DNA from 2 places in the Streptosporangium sp. NBC_01810 genome. Region 1 is predicted to be linked to the other one. Evidence: riboswitches for the same ligand, from Rfam matches in the RefSeq annotation. Region 1 holds a riboswitch; the other holds the start of a gene.
What was found. Region 1 has a riboswitch for cyclic di-AMP ahead of OIE13_RS31880 (C40 family peptidase). Riboswitches for the same ligand answer to the same signal wherever they lie in the genome.
Positions count from the first base shown of each region.

Region 1 (7,744 bases):
CCCCTCCGTGATGACACCCGTCTCGAGGTTGAAACCGGAAGACGTCACGAGCATGGCGGTCAGCACCGTGCTGATGATCACCGCCGGGATCGCCAGAATGATCCCGTCGATGATCCGCGCCACCAGGCGCTGCCACCACTCGGCGAGCGGAGCGGGAGCACCGGGGGGACCGCCGTAGGGCTGACCGTAACCCGGTTGCTGGCCGTACTGCTGCTGTCCGTACGCGGGCTGCTGCTGGCCATATCCCGGCTGCTGACCGTAGTCGGGCTGCTGACCGTAGCCCGGCTGCTGACCGTAGTCGGGCTGCTGACCGTAGCCCGGCTGCTGACCGTACGCGGGCTGCTGCTGCCCGTACCCCTGCTGCTCTTGAGACGCCTGCTGTCCGTACGCGGGCTGCTGCTGACCATAACCCGGCTGCTGACCGTAGCCGGGCTGCTGACCGTACGCGCCCGTCCCGCCCTGCTGACCGTACGCGGGCTGCTGCTGCCCGTACCCCTGCTGCTCTTGAGACGCCTGCTGACCGTAGCCGGGCTGCTGACCGTACGCGCCCGTCCCGCCCTGCTGACCGCCATACCCGCCCTGCTGGCCGTACGGCTGCTGCTGCCCGTACCCCTGCTGGCCATAACCAGGCTGCTGCCCGTAGTCCTGCTGGCCATAGCCGGGCTGAGTCTGCCCGGGACCGGTGTTCGGCTGTGATACCTCAGACCGATAGCCCATGACCGTCACGTCGGGGTCGAGTTCGCCAGGGGCCCGTCCCGGGTTGTGCTGTCCGTAATCCGGCTGTCCCGAAGGTGTGCGACTGCGCTCGGGATCATCCTGCGGATACGGCGGCTGTCCGTTGCTCACCGCGTCACCTCACTTAGACTACGCATGTGGCAAATGTCAGACGCACATGCTTGCTGCTGCACAAGGTATCGACATAGGAATCAACAGTCATCTTTCCAGTCAGTCAGCTCTAAAGTCATCAGAGTCGGGCTCACGTGTCAGGTGCAGCAGCATTCGGGTGTTTCCCAAGGTGTTGGGCTTGACGTGCTCCAGATCGAGGAACTCCGCGACGCCCTCGTCATAGGAGGCGAGAAGTTCGGCGTAGACCTCAGGAGCGACGGGCGTGCCCTGGATCTCCTGGAATCCGTGCCGAGCGAAGAAGTCGACCTCGAAGGTCAGGCAGAAGACCCTGCGCAGACCCAACTCGGCGGCCGTGCGGATGAGCACAGAGACGATCCGGTGGCCGATTCCCATCCCCCTGAGGGTCGGATCGACGGCAACGGTCCGAATTTCAGCCAGATCCTCCCAGAGAACGTGAAGAGCCCCGCAACCGAGGATCAACCCTTCAGCGTCGGTTGCGACCCAGAACTCCTGGACATCCTCGTACAGGGTGACGGTGGCCTTCTCCAGCAGGCGCGGGCCGGCTCCACCGTAGGTGTCGACGAGCCGCCTGATGGCGCGGACGTCCGGGGTGCGGGCACGGCGGACCGTGACCACCAAGGTGGCGCCGGGGGCGGGCGACCCCCGCTCCTCTCCCTCGGATCCGGCTCGTCGCCCCCCTTCCTTCTGGGGACTCGCGAACGGTCCGGGAGAATGCTCCGCAAGCTGCTCCATGACCGATCAGCGTACGTCCTCTTCAGTCTTCAATTACGGCTCATCCTTAACACTCGCCCCGAGGTCATCACATGACCCTTGGTAGTCGGTTTACCACGCTGAGCGTGCGACACCTCTAATGTGTCCCAGCTCATCTTTGGCACGGTCCCGGACCTGGGAAGACCTGCGACACACCCGCCTCAAGGAAGGCAAAGGCAGCGTAATGGCCATGTTGATCATATTGGCATGTGATCTTTCCGTGACATTTAAGTTGCGGAACCTCCACTAAGTTCGCAGTTCTGGTTGAGCAGGAACCAGGAGTGCACTAATCTCCGTGCTCGATGTCAGAGATGCAAAAAGCCTGACCCGCCGAATCCCCCGTCCCGGGGAACCGGGGACCCACCACGTCCTTCGGGGTGAATCCGAGTGCCACCGGCGCACCCGGTAGGGCTGCCTCCGGCCCGAACCCGTCAGCTAACCCGGTAGGCGGCCGAGAGAGGAGCCTGTTGGTGAAGCGCACGCGCGACCGTGCAGGAAAGCACGCGGGGGGCGACGCCCGCCATCGAGAACGCGCGTCGCGGAGGCGGAGCCGCCGCATGGCGGTCATCGGCCTGGTATTCGCCACCATGACCCTCGGCACCCCCCTGGTCTCGGCCACGGCGGACCCGGAGCCCAGCCTCCGGCAACTGGCCAAGCAGGCCGAGAAACTGCACGAGGAGATCGGCACGCTCGCCGAGCAGTACAACGGCGAGCGGGTCAGGCTCAAGCAGGCCCAGCGAGCCGCGGAAAGCGCCAAGAAGACCCTCGCGACGAGCGAGTCGGAACTTGCGGCCCGGCGCATCAAGGCGACCCTCCTCGCTCAGAGCAACTACATGTCCGGCGGCCTGAACTCCGGACTCGTCTTCACCCAGGCGACCGACCCCGACACCTTTCTCGACCAGGCCACCACCAACTACGCCCTCCAGCAGCAGCAGAGTGAGGAGGTCGCCCAGGTCGGCCGGGCGATCGAGGCCGCCGAGCAGGCGCAGGCCGGCGCCAAGGCGAGGACCTCAGAGGTCAAGGCGCTTCTGGAGGAGATCGAAGGCAAGCGCAGCAAGATCGAGCGGCTGGTCGCGCGGGTCGAGAGCGACCTGTTCAGCGAGGTGCGCACCAGAGCCGTCAGCAACAGGGGAGCCCGGGTGAAGGTCGGCGTGCCCATCGTCGGCAGCGGAAAGGCGGCGGAGGCGGCCCGCTGGGCACTCACCCAGCAACTCAAGCCGTACGTCTGGGGCGCCGAGGGCCCCAACTCCTTCGACTGCTCCGGGCTGGTCATGTGGGCCTACCAGAAGGTCGGCATCAGCCTGCCGCACTACACCGGCAACCAGTGGACCGCGGGCACCCACATCTCCAAAAACGAGCTGCGCCCAGGCGACCTGGTCTTCTTCTACAGCGACCTGCACCACGTCGGGATCTACATCGGTGCGGGCCTGATGGTCCACGCGCCCCAGACGGGTGACGTCGTCCACATCGCCACGATCGACAACCGGCCCTTCGCCGGCGGGGTGCGAATCGCCGACTGAGCCTCCGAACCGGACCTCACAGGTCGCGAGCCGCCGGACTCCGTGGACGTGAGAACCCGCACCGGGTCCTGTGCCGCGGATCCCGCCGTGGCGAGGACCGGTCAGGCGGGGCCTCGCGGGGACGGTGACCGACGACGACGCGGCGAGACGCCCGCCGCGACCCGCGGTGACAGAAGATCCAAGGGCCTAGATCAGGCGGCGGCGGGCCGCCCAGGCCACGGCCTCGATCGCCGTGGCGACACCGATACGGTCGCAGATGCCCCTGAGCCTGCGCCTGACGGTCCGGCCGCTGATATCGAGGCGGCGGCCCACCCTGTCGACGGTGACGCCCTTGGCGAGCTCAGCCAGCAGCACGAGGTCGTCGTCACTGAGACCGATATCGCTCATGCCCAGGGGGCTGTCGCCATGGCGAGAATCCACTTCTGGATATGCCATCAAGAGTCACTCCCCCCACTCTGGAAACCGGGCGCCCAGACGCCGGAAATGAATACCGTCCGCCAGGAACGGTAAACGCCTTGTTCAAAGGTCGTCAAGTTCTACTCTTCATAGCGCGCGCCCACTATTGACATAGTAGGCGATACGTGAAGTACTCATGATATGTCAGTGCCTTTGGGGTTAAGTCACGACCGAGTCCCGGCACGAGCCCGTAGGCACCCCCTAGCTGCGACGACAGAGGTCCTGGCAGAACAAGGTTTCACCGGAACCGTCGCGACGACGCGCACCCGCGGGGCGGGATCCTCGACGGAAGCGAGTCACCCGTTTTCCCGGGAAAACCGCTCTCTTCCTGGCACTCTTCGACGGCCACGCCGCCTGGCGCCTTGACGACACCTCGCGGAAAACTCTGAAATGGGAAGCCTACGAGATGACCTTTGCGGCATTCGCGAAGTATCGGATGGCGACGACTGGGCGTTGCCCAATATTGGACATGCTTAAAAGGTAGTTTCTGCGCTATGCAGAAAATCGTCCGAAATCGCATGAGGGAGCGTGAGCACGGACTACGGTTTCCGGCCCTGCTGACGCCCAGGCCTTGCTCACGCGCCGTGCTCACGCGCCGTGCTCACGCCCACGCGCGCCGACACGGAGCCCTGGGGGGCGCGAAGCGGTGATCGCGAGGTGGTGAGGGCGAGGTGGTGAGGGCGAAGCGGTGAGGGCGGTTGCCCGGTACCGTCGACCGGGATTCGAGGGTGCTCGCCGAGCCCGACCGGCTCGACCTTGAGCACCGCCCAGGCCGTCGTCTGCCCAGGCCGTCGTCCGGCCCTGGCCGGCACCGCCTGGCGGAAACGATCGCGCCACCGGACCGGGACTTCGTCCCACACGGCCCGGCGGCGCTGCCCGTCAGGCTCAGCCGGTCGGCTTGACCAGCGGGAACAGGATGGTCTCGCGAATGTTCTTGCCGGTGAAGGCCATGATGAGGCGGTCGATGCCGAGCCCCATGCCACCGGTGGGCGGCATCGCATATTCCAGTGCGGTGAGGAAGTCCTCGTCAAGCTGCATGGCCTCGGCGTCCCCGCCTGCGGCGAGCAGAGACTGCTCGGTGAGACGGCGGCGCTGCTCGACGGGGTCGACCAGCTCCGAGTAGGCGGTGCCGAGCTCGGTGCCGAACCCGATCAGGTCCCACTTCTCGGTGAGGAGCGGGTTGTCGCGGTGCTGGCGGGTCAGCGGGGAGGTCTCCACCGGATAGTCCATGACGAACGTGGGCTGTATGAGCGTGTGCTCGACGAGCGCCTCGAAGATCTCCTGGACGAGCTTGCCCTGGCCCCACTTGGGGTCCCAGTGGATCTCTCGCGCGTCCGCGAGCTTGCGTACGTACTCCAGGGGCGTCGCGGTGGTGATCTCCTCGCCCAGTGCCTCCGAGACCGACCCGTAGAGGGTGATCCGCGGCCACTTCGCCAGTCCGAGGTCGATCTCCTGCCCCTGGTGGACGACCACGGAGTGACCGAGAGCCGCCACGACCGCCTTCTGGATCATCCGCTGGGTCAGGTCGGCCATGTCGTTGTAGTCGAGATACGTGCCGTAGGCCTCAAGCATCGTGAACTCGGGATTGTGCGTGGAGTCCGCGCCCTCGTTGCGGAAGTTGCGGTTGATCTCGAAGACCTTCTCGATACCGCCGACCACGAGCCGCTTGAGGTAGAGCTCGATCGCGATGCGGAGGTAGAGCTCCATGTCGTAGGCGTTGATGTGGGTCTTGAAAGGCCGGGCCGTGGCTCCACCGTGAATCGGCTGGAGCATCGGCGTCTCGACCTCCAGGTAACCTTCCTCGTGCCAGAAGTCGCGGACGGCCCGCACCACGGCGCTGCGGGTGTAGGCCAGCTTCCTGGCCTCGTCGTTGACGATGAGGTCGACGTAGCGCTGGCGGACCCGCGCCTCGGGGTCGGTGAGCCCGGCGTGCTTCTCCGGCAGCGGGCGCAGACACTTCGAAGTGATCGCCCAGCGGTCGGCGAGGATGGACAGCTCACCCCTCCGGGAGGTGATGACCTCACCCTCGATGCCCACGTGGTCGCCGAGGTCGACGTCGCGCTTCCACGAGGCCAGGGACTCCTCGCCCACCCTGTCCAGGGAGATCATGACCTGGAGGTCGCCGGAGCCGTCGCGGATGGTGGCGAAGCAGAGTTTGCCGCCGGTCCTGGACAGCATCACCCGACCGGTGACACCCACCTTGTCGCCCGTCGCGGTGTCAGCGGAGAGATCGGCGTATTTCTGGCGGATCTCGGCGTTGGTCGCGGTGCGCGGGAAGTTCACCGGGTAGGGGTCGACGCCCTCGGAGCGGAGACGGTCGAGCTTCTCCCGGCGCACGCGCATCTGCTCGGGCAGATCCTCGGCGGGGTTGGTCACTTCATCGGTCACAGTTCCAAAGGGTACCGATGTGGCGAACCTCATGAGGTCGCCGACCGTCCGGCACCGCGACGCCTTCGGTGACGCCGCAGTGCTCTCCGGGGACACACGCCCTCAACGGCGTCACGACGCTCCCGGGCGGCGTCGTGGCGCTCTCGCCGGTGTCACGTCGCCTGGTGTGCACGTCACCTGGTGTGTCGCGGCACCGGTGTCACGACGCTCTCAGGTGGCGTTGCGGTGGTAGATCAGGCGCAGGCCGATCAGCGTGAGCCAGGGCTCGTGCATGTCGATCGAGCGCGCCTCGCTGGCCACCAGCGGCGCCGCGCTGCCGGTGGCGACCACCGTGACGTCGTCGGGGTCGGTGGCGAGCTCGGCCGCCATCCGCTCGACGATCCCGTCCACCTGACCGGCGAAACCGTAGATGATGCCGGCCTGGAGCGCCTCGACGGTGTTCTTGGCGATCACGGAGCGGGGGCGGACCAGCTCCACCTTGTGCAGCTGCGCCCCCGCCGCGGCGAGCGCGTCCACCGAGATCTGGATGCCGGGGGCGGTCACCGCGCCGACGTACTCCCCCTTGGCGGAGACGGCGTCGAAGGAGGTCGCGGTCCCGAAGTCGACGATGACGCACGGCCCGCCGTACAGCTGGATGGCCGCCAGCGCGTTGACGATGCGGTCGCTGCCGACCTCCTTCGGGTTGTCCATCCGGACCGGCACCCCGGTGCGGACGCCTGGCTCGACGATCACCGCCGTCACGTCGCCGTAGTAGCGGCGGCACATCTCGCGCATCTCGTTGAGCACCGAGGGGACGGTGGAGCAGATCACGATGCCGTTGACGTCGGCGCCCTTGAGCAGCGGCGACTGCCCGAGCAGCCCCTGGAGCACGACGGCGATCTCGTCCGCCGTGCGCCGGGCGTCCGTGGCGATCCGCCAGTGCTCGATGACGTCCTCTCCCTCGAAGAGGCCGAGAACGGTGTGAGTGTTGCCGACGTCGATGGCAAGCAGCATCAATTCCCCCGAAGGTCCAAGGCGATGTCCAGCGCCGGTGCCGAGTGCGTGAGCGCGCCCACGGCAAGGTAGTCAACACCTGTTTCGGCCACATCACGAGCGAGTTGGAGGGTCAATCCTCCACTGGATTCCAGCCGCGCCCTGCCGTCCACCAGCCGTACGGCCCGCGCCAGCTCCTCGACCGTGAAATTGTCCAACAGGATCTCCTCCGCTCCCTCGGCCAGCACCGGCTCGATCTGGTCGATCCGGTCGACCTCGACCTCGATCGGCAGACCGGGGTAGGCGTCACGGACCGCACGGAACGCCTCGGCGACCCCACCGGAGGCCACCACGTGATTGTCCTTGATCAGCGCGGCGTCCGATAGTGACATGCGGTGATTGATACCACCACCGCAGCGGACCGCGTACTTCTCCAGGGCGCGCAGTCCGGGCAGCGTCTTGCGGCTGTCCCGGATCCGGGCCCCGGTCCCCTCGACGGCCCGGACCCACCGGCCGGTCAGGGTCGCGATACCGGACAGGTGGGTGAGCAGGTTGAGCGCGGTGCGCTCGGCGGTCAGCAGGTCCCTGGTGGGACCGGTGACGGTCATCAGTACGTCACCCCTGGCGACGTACTCGCCGTCCTTGACCCTGCGCTCGGCCGTCAGGCGGCCCCCGCTGAGGTAGGAGAACGCGCCCTCGGCCACGGCCAGCCCCGCGACCACGCCGTCCGCGCGTGCCACCACGTCGGCGGTGTCGCGTTGCTCCGCCGGGATGGTGGCGATGCTGGTGAC
Region 1 covers NZ_CP109070.1:7,051,902-7,059,645, reverse strand. The annotation lists partial or broken gene OIE13_RS31895 (RDD family protein) at 1-132, opposite strand, end outside; gene OIE13_RS31890 (hypothetical protein) at 196-696, shown strand; gene OIE13_RS31885 (amino-acid N-acetyltransferase) at 946-1,599, opposite strand; cyclic di-AMP (ydaO/yuaA leader) riboswitch at 1,936-2,082, shown strand; gene OIE13_RS31880 (C40 family peptidase) at 2,088-3,137, shown strand; gene OIE13_RS31875 (LuxR C-terminal-related transcriptional regulator) at 3,324-3,524, opposite strand; gene lysX (bifunctional lysylphosphatidylglycerol synthetase/lysine--tRNA ligase LysX) at 4,479-6,014, opposite strand; gene OIE13_RS31865 (type III pantothenate kinase) at 6,192-6,974, opposite strand; gene OIE13_RS31860 (L-aspartate oxidase) at 6,974-7,744, opposite strand, start outside.

Region 2 (7,744 bases), 1.6 Mb from region 1:
TCCCACATTGGCGGCGATCGTGCTGAAGGTGCGTTCTCCGGTTCCAATGGCCTCCAATACGGTCCGGGTGTAGGTCGCCGACGGAAATTCTCCGAGCAGGGACAACTCGCCGGCGGCGAGAAGAGGTGAAAGCGGGTTGGCAAGACTGTCGCGCAGGAAGTCGATCCTGGACATGCCGCGCTCCCATGAACGGACCACCTCGGGGAAGCCTCCGGTGATGAGCAGCGCGTCCACGGCGTCGGCAGCGGGCAACCCTGTCATGTCGGCGACGTCCTGAAGAGCAAGAGGCCTTAGCGTCATGTGAGCAGCCCGGCCGAAGAAGGGGCGGCCGTACTCCTGTAGGGATTCCATCACCGACAGGTCGCTTCCGACGAGGATCAACAGGATCGGCCGAGCTGAGAGATACCTGTCCCAGGCCGTCTGCAGGGCACCCTCGAACTCCCCGTCCTGTTCGATCAGCCACGGAACCTCGTCAAGAACCACGATGCACGGGGTCTCATCACCCGCGGCCAGCGCCAGCGACCGGAGGGTGTGGTTCCAGTCCTGCGGCGCGGAGCCCTGAAGGAACTCGGCGCCTGCGAGTCCGGAGCAGGCGACGGTCTCGGCGAAGTCATTACGTTCCGCAACCGGACTACGACCTCTCGTCGCCTGGAAGACGACATACGGCAGGCCAGAACGATCACAGAACTCCTGCACCAGGCGCGACTTGCCCACTCGCCTGCGGCCAGTGATGATCACTGCCCGGCCTCGCGTCCCTCCCCTGCCCTCTGTCGCGAGCCGCAACTGCGCGTCGAGTTGATCGAGATCGAAGGCCCTGCCGGTAAACTCCATCGATCCTACCTTAGTAATAATCAATCTTACTTAGATGAAGTCTACATTGATGCCACTACCTGGGCGCGGAAGATGAGAAGTCGCGAAGACAGCCGCCACAGCCAGGGTGAACGGCTGGACCCTGGTCAGCCGGAACGTCAAGGACTTCGACGGCACGGGGGTGTCCGTCGTCAACCCGTTCGACCCCGCCCGATGCGGGTCGCGGGGGCGGGCACGCTCCCCGCGCCGCCGCCCGCCGCGGAGTGCCCGCTCCGGTGAGCGGTCAGCGGCTGACCCCGTCGGACGGGCGGAGCAGGTCGAGGTCGGCGCGGCGGGGGAGGCTCTCCCCGGACGCTGGAGGAGGCCGCGATGATCGACGGCGCGAGCCGGCCGGTGATCCTGTGGCGGATCCTCTTTCCCCTCGTCGCGCCGGGACTGGTCGCCACGAGTGTCTTCTCGTTCATCACCGCCTGGAACGACTTCATCTTCCGCCAGGACCTTCATCATCTCGGCCAGGGACAACCAGACGCTGCCCTCGGCCCTGCTGGTCTTCTTCAAGCCCGACGAGAACGACTGGGGCGGCATCATGGCGGCCTCGACGCTGATGACCGTTCCTGTGCTGATCTTCTTCGTGGCCGTCCAGCGCAGGCTGGTGGCCGGGCTGGGCGGGGCGGTGAAGGACTGACACCCGCCAGGCTCCGTTCCCCCTGTACCGATAATTTTTGCCTGGACCAGGGCAGAACTGTCCCTCGGGACGGTTGACAGGCCAAAATTGGTCCGTGGTCAGGATCGGATCGGTAGGAATGAGCGAGTGCGAGCGTGGGAAGCTTCCGCCAGTTCTGGGCCAGTTGTTCGCTGACGGGGCCGACGGAAGCAGCGGAGGTGAGGGCCGGAGGCTCTCGGTGGACCTGCCACCGGGGGACGTGGTGTGGCCCGACCCCGGTTACGCTCAGCTCTCGCTCCGTCGCCGTCCGGCGTTCTGGCTGAGTGAGGTGGCGGTCTCCGGCGAGTACTGGGCACGGCTGCGGTCCCAGCACGAGCACTCCGGCCTGTGGCCGGTGCTGCTGGAGGACTCGGTGCAGCCCTGGTCGGCCGGTCAGATCGCCCCGGACGCCGCCGTCGAGATCGACAACTACCAGGCCGCCGCGTTCATGGCCGAGGTGTGGTCCGACTGGATCGTCAAGGCCCACATCGACCAGCTCGAAATCCTCGACCCCTTCGGAGTCGAATGTCCGGGTCCGGCCCCTTCGGGAAGGCCTGCCGCCGATCCCGGCGTGGTCGCCGACTGGTACGCCGGCCTGGTGGCCGAGCGCAGGACCCCGCTCGGGCTCGTCGCGGTCGAGCGCGGGGCCGACGCTCTCGCCGTCATGGGCTGGCAGGGTGCCCTGAACCACAACGAGTGGATGGTCCCGCTCGCGGCCGTGGTGCGGAGCTGGGAGGACAGGTTCGGGGTGCGGGTGGTCGGCATGGGGTTCAACACCCTCGACCTCAGCGTCGCCGCACCTCCGACGACCTCGGAGCACGCCCTGCACGTCGCCGCGGAGCACTGGACGTTCTGCCCCGACAGCATCATCCAGGGCGCGGGGAGTCTCATCGACTACGCCGAGCAGATCAAGGGCAGGAACGCCTGGTCGTTCTGGTGGGACTGAGCTTGCCCGCCGCGGGTCTCCGGGGTGTGAAACCCGAGATCGGCAAGACGTTCTCGCTGGTAGGGCGGCTGTTGGTGTGACGGGGTCCCCGATGGGGCTTTCTTGGGGGTAGTAGGTAGATCTTCTGGGGTTTTCATGGCATTTGCTTTGCTTTGTCCGATTTCGTGAGTAGTGTCCATGGGTATCGGTTGGCGACCTGCCCTTCACAAGAGGGAGCGGCCGGCCGACGTCGAATCCCACAGGGCCCGCATGGTCCGGGGAACCGGGGAACCACTTTTCCGGGGTGAATCCGCCGCGAACGTGCGGCGGTAGGGCAACTCCACCGCCCGAACCCGTCAGCTAACCCGGTAGACGAGCTGGAGAGGAGATCCCCCTCATGGATCACCGCGTCACCACGTCGGTGCCCGCTCTGCCCGTGCCGACCACCTGAACTTCGTCGCTGACCCCTGTCGCCGCGCCTGAGCGCGGCACCTGGATCGTGCTCCGCGTAGCGATCGACTGATCCTGCCACGCCACTTTTCCGATGAGCGCGTCCCCGCCACTGCACTCCTCCCCATGCGTCGCACGTGGCTGCCCCGTTCCCTCGCGAAAGAGCCTCTTCTTCATGCGTCTTCCTTTTGACCTGCACAAGAACGGCCTGCATAAGAACCTCCCGAAGAACCTCCCGTACAAGAACCGCCTCGCCACCGCCGCTCTGGTCGGTGCCGGCGTGCTCGTCTCCAGCGGTGTGGCCTCCGCGCTGCCCGCCTCCTCCGCCGCTCCCGCCTCCGTCGCCGCTGCCGGTGCCACTGCCTCCGTTGCCTCCCCCGGCGCGGACACCGTGGTGGCCGCCAACGAGACCGTTCTCCTTGAGGGCTCGACCAGGGCCTCCTACTTCTGGGACGACTCCTCGGGCCGGGCCGGTGACACCGGCCTGCCGGCCAGTGGCAAGCCGATGCAGAAGGGCATGATCGCCAGCCCGAGCTGGCCCCTGTTCACCGAGGGCTATGTCATCTACAAGGGCAAGAAGGCCAAGTTCTTCGTCGGTGACCGCGGTCCCGGCGTGCCCTCCAACCGGGGCATCATGATCGACATTGATGCCAAGACCTTCGCCGACCTGACCGACGGCCGGTTCAACTCCGCCACGCTGGGTGTGGACGGCAACGGCGGCATGGGCCACATCGACATCAAGTACGTGGTCACCAAGTGGGGCGACGGCGTGGGCAAGAAGAACCACCCCGTGGCGTTCGCCACCGGTGCCTGGCGCTACCGGGACGCGAACCCGGCGAAGCCTCCGCAGACGGTCCTGGTCAAGGCCGAGCAGTCCAAGAAGTCTGTGAAGACCCAGCAGGTGATCCAGACGTTCGCCAAGCCCAAGATCATGTCCGAGCCGCTCACCGCACCTGAGGCGAGCATCGCCGCCAAGCCGGTCGCCCTGTCCGGCGCCGACGCCAAGGCCGCCGAGCAGGGTGTCCGGGACCTGGGCGCCGCCGCCCCGGTGGCGGCCGTCACCTCGGCCGGTCCGTCCGCCGGCACGGCCGCCGGCCTGGCCCTGGCGGGAGTGCTCGCCGCGGGTGGTGCCACCTACCTGGTCGCCGGCCGTCTCCGCGGTAGGGCGGGCGCCGAGGAGAGCTGAGGTCCGGCACGATCTCCGGCTTTCCTTCGCCGACGCGATCCGATGAGATCCTCCTGCGGCCCGTGCCCCCCGGGGCACGGGCCGCAGGAGGATCAGACCTCGAGCCGCTCCTCGATGCCGCGCAGGATGTGCCGTGCGAGCGCGAGGTTGGCCCGGTTCCGGTCGAGGGCCATGTAGATGAACAGGCCTTTGCCGCTCCGGCCGGAGAGCGGGCGGATCACGTGGTATTGCGTGCCGAGCGTGATGAGGATGTCCTCGATGCCGTCCTTGAGGCCGAGCGACTCCATGGTCCGCATCTTGGCCTTGACGACCTCGGTGTTACCCGCGGCCGCCACCTGGAGGTCGAGATCCTTGGAACCGCCGAGCGCGCCCAGCGCCATCCCGCTGTTGTAGTCCACGATCACCGCGCCGATGGCACCGTCGATCGCCATCATCTCCTTGAGAGAGATGTCCATGTTGCCCATGTCTGCCTCCGATCACTGAGTTATCGATATCCGTGAGGTGATGGCGGCCAATCTGGCCGCCGTCTTGCGACCCTCCAGCCTGAGCAGCCCGAGGTTGGTCCCCGGGCGTGCCAGAACCGTGAGGACGATCTTGGGGCCGGCGGCGTAGCAGGCCGCGTAGCCGTTGGTGCCGGAGATCAGCGTCTCCTCGAAGGCGCCCTTGCCGGCCATGCCGGTCATCCGGCGGCTGAGGGCCAGCAGCGCGGAGGAGAGCGCGCCGGTCTGCTCGGTGGAGGTGCCGTCGCCCAGATCACTGGCCAGGGTCAGACCGTCGACGCTGCACGCGATGCTCCCGTCCACGTCGGGTATCCGCTCCCGCAACAGCGCCATCTCGCGGTGTATCTCCTCACGCAGTTCCACCGACACCCTCCTTCCGATCAGCTTCAGCGTCCGCAGCCTTATCGGCGGCATCGAACCAGGCTCAAGTCAGTGCCTCCAATGCGTTCCTGAGCCGGATGAGCAGGTTGACGTCGGTCGGGTCCCCGGTGGCTCCGGGAAGCGACGCAGGCGTCGCCAGGGAGCCCGTTCCGGCTGCCGGGATCTCCGTGGCCCCCCTCGTCCGCCTCGGCAGCGGGTCCTGCGTGGCGGGTGCGGCGGCCGCGTCGGGTTCCGGGATGCGCAGCAGCCCACGGGAGGCGAGCTGCCGTACGGCGAGCAGCACCGAGTACGCCGGGCGGCCCAGCTTGCGCGCCAGGTCGGCCGGGGGCGCCGTGGAGTCGGCGCCGACCAGCACCTCCCACTGCAGTGAGCTCAGCACCACCCGCTGGGCGGTGATCCGCCTTCGCGGGACGACCGGGAGCGTGTCCAGCTCCGCGGACGGCCAGGTCTGTTCCAACTGCGCCTTCCTCCGCTTGCACTCCCGGAGCAGGCCGGCCGCGTCGAAGTACCACTGCGGTCCGAGCCAGTGCCGCTCTCCCCGCCGGAACCTGGGCCGGTGCCCGGTTGCCTCCAACAGGAAGTAGCTGGCGTCGAGCACCGTGCTCAGCACGCAGAACTCCAGCTCACCCCTGGTGAGCAGGCCCTGTGCGAGGAGCCGGTCGCCTCCGAGGATCTGCGGGGCGGCGACCGGCGGCTCGCCGCCCCGCAGATCCTCGGAGGCGACCTGCCTGGCCTGTCGCAGGGCATGGGCGGAGATCCCGCGGCAGGCCGCCAGCAGGTCCTCCAGCCGGGGGGCGGACGCGCTCTCGGCGTAGGTCACGCGGCCGTCGGTGAGATAGATGACGCCCGCCTTACCGAGGCGGAGCGAGCCGGTGGCGCGATCACCGGCGAGCCCACTGAGGATGATCTCGATGCTTGGCACGGCTTCACGTCGAGATCAGGCGGCCGGAAAGGGCCTGGAGGCGGTGGCGGGCCAGTGCCAGGTTCGACCGTTTCAGATCGAGCCTGACGTAAATGACCAGAGGGCCGTCGAAAAGCGTTTCCAACGGCCTCAGTAAATGGTGGCCGCCGTCCGTGGTTATGATCATGTCGTCGATCCGGACCGTACCGCCCGGTGCGGTGACGGCGAGCCCGTCCAGCGTCGCGCGCAGGGTCTCGCTCAGTCCCGCGGCAGATCTCTCCACGTCACCGTGGCGGCTCGCACCACCGGTCGCCACGACCGTCCCGCTGGTCTGATCGATGAGGATCGCGTCCAGGGCGCCGGGGATGGCCATTACCTCAGTGAGGCAGTCTTCGATTCCGAGCACGTGCTCTCCCTTGCCGACGACTTCAACGTCGCCCGGTCAGCGTAGGGAAAGCCCTCGTGGTTCGCCTTTTCTGCCTAGGTCATTGATAGGAAAAAGCGTAGGATTCACCATCTAGGTAGGAAGATATACACCCCGGGTGGGAATCAACCCGTTGGCCGGTCGGTGATAATCGCCTTTTCGTCCGGCTTGAAAACAAGACGGGGCGGGGCCGCGCTGCGGTCGGTCCTCGCGACGGGGGCACAGCGCGGTCGCGCCGCGGTCAGTTCTCGCGACGGGGGAACGTGGGCGGGTCTGCGGCGCGCCGGATCACCGCGGCGAGCTGTTCCTCGGTGAGCACGCGAGGCTCGCCGATGCTCCTGGCCCGCACGTACACCTCGCAGAGCCACTCCAGCAGCCTGGTCGCCTCGAAGGCCCCGTCCAGGTCGTCGCCGATCGTGACCCCGCCGTGGTTGGCCAGCAGCGCCGCGCGCCTGTCCGCCAGCGCGGCTCGGACGGAGGCGGCGAGCTCGGGCGTGCCGTAGGTGGCGTATTCGGCGACGCGGACGGTCCCGCCGAGCAACAGGGCGTTGTAGTGGATCGGCGGCAGCTCGCTCATGGTCGTGGCGACCACGGTGCCGAAGACGGAGTGGGTGTGCACAATCGCGCCGGCGTCGGTGGTCGTATAGACCGCCAGGTGCATGGGGGTCTCCGAGGACGGTCGCAGGTCGCCTTCGACGAGGTGGCCCTCGACGTCGACGATCGGGCAGGCCTCGGGTTCCAGCCGGTCGAGGGAGACGCCGCTGGGCGTCACGGCGACGAGTTCGCCCGCGCGCACGCTGAGATTTCCCGCGGTTCCGACGACCAGTCCGGTCGCGGCGGCTCGGCGGCCGTACTCACATAGCAGGCGGCGCTGCTCGGCCAACAACACGCCGTCAAAAGTAGGGGCTTGCGGTACGGGGCGGCAAACCCTCATTATCTGGTCTAGACCGGTTGCCGCTCATTGGCTGCCGGCGAGCATGGTTCCTTTATCTCGCCGGTTGCGGCCAAGTCAATGGTTCCGGGGAAATATCGGCCACTATGTGCCGTTCTATCATTGAATTGCACCTCCTTGGCGTTTGGTAGTTAGCGGATAGGTCGCGAGGACATCACGGCTTGGTCTAGACCGGCAGGGAAGTCTTGACGCTGGGCTCCGCGGATACGTACCTTCGGGCAAACGTTTAGGAAACTTTCCTAATTGATCCCCCGTTCAGGAGGGTTGCATGTCAAACTCGGTCGGTACGCCCGGAGACATCACCCGGCGGCAGTTGCTCCGCCGGATCGGCATGAGCGCTCTGATCGTCGGCCCGGGCGCCGGGCTGCTCAGCGCCTGCGCCACCGGCGGCGGTGCGGCTCCTTCGGCCGGCACCTCCGCGGCCCCCTCCGCAGGTGGTGCGATCTCCGCGAAGAACCCGTTCGGCGTCGCCGCCGACGCGCCGCTTGAGGTCGTCATCTTCAAGGGTGGCC
Region 2 covers NZ_CP109070.1:613,870-621,613, forward strand. The annotation lists gene OIE13_RS02805 (ATP-binding protein) at 1-831, opposite strand, end outside; gene OIE13_RS02810 (hypothetical protein) at 938-1,183, shown strand; partial or broken gene OIE13_RS02815 (carbohydrate ABC transporter permease) at 1,156-1,495, shown strand; gene OIE13_RS02820 (DUF4253 domain-containing protein) at 1,713-2,459, shown strand; cyclic di-AMP (ydaO/yuaA leader) riboswitch at 2,677-2,828, shown strand; gene OIE13_RS02825 (hypothetical protein) at 2,841-3,065, opposite strand; gene OIE13_RS02830 (hypothetical protein) at 3,064-4,074, shown strand; gene OIE13_RS02835 (hypothetical protein) at 4,167-4,538, opposite strand; gene OIE13_RS02840 (roadblock/LC7 domain-containing protein) at 4,551-4,937, opposite strand; gene OIE13_RS02845 (hypothetical protein) at 4,999-5,877, opposite strand; gene OIE13_RS02850 (roadblock/LC7 domain-containing protein) at 5,882-6,262, opposite strand; gene OIE13_RS02855 (class II aldolase/adducin family protein) at 6,522-7,169, opposite strand; gene ngcE (N-acetylglucosamine/diacetylchitobiose ABC transporter substrate-binding protein) at 7,501-7,744, shown strand, end outside.
Region 2: it holds a riboswitch for cyclic di-AMP, as region 1 does, so the genes downstream of both, OIE13_RS02830 (hypothetical protein) here and OIE13_RS31880 (C40 family peptidase) in region 1, are expected to answer to the same signal.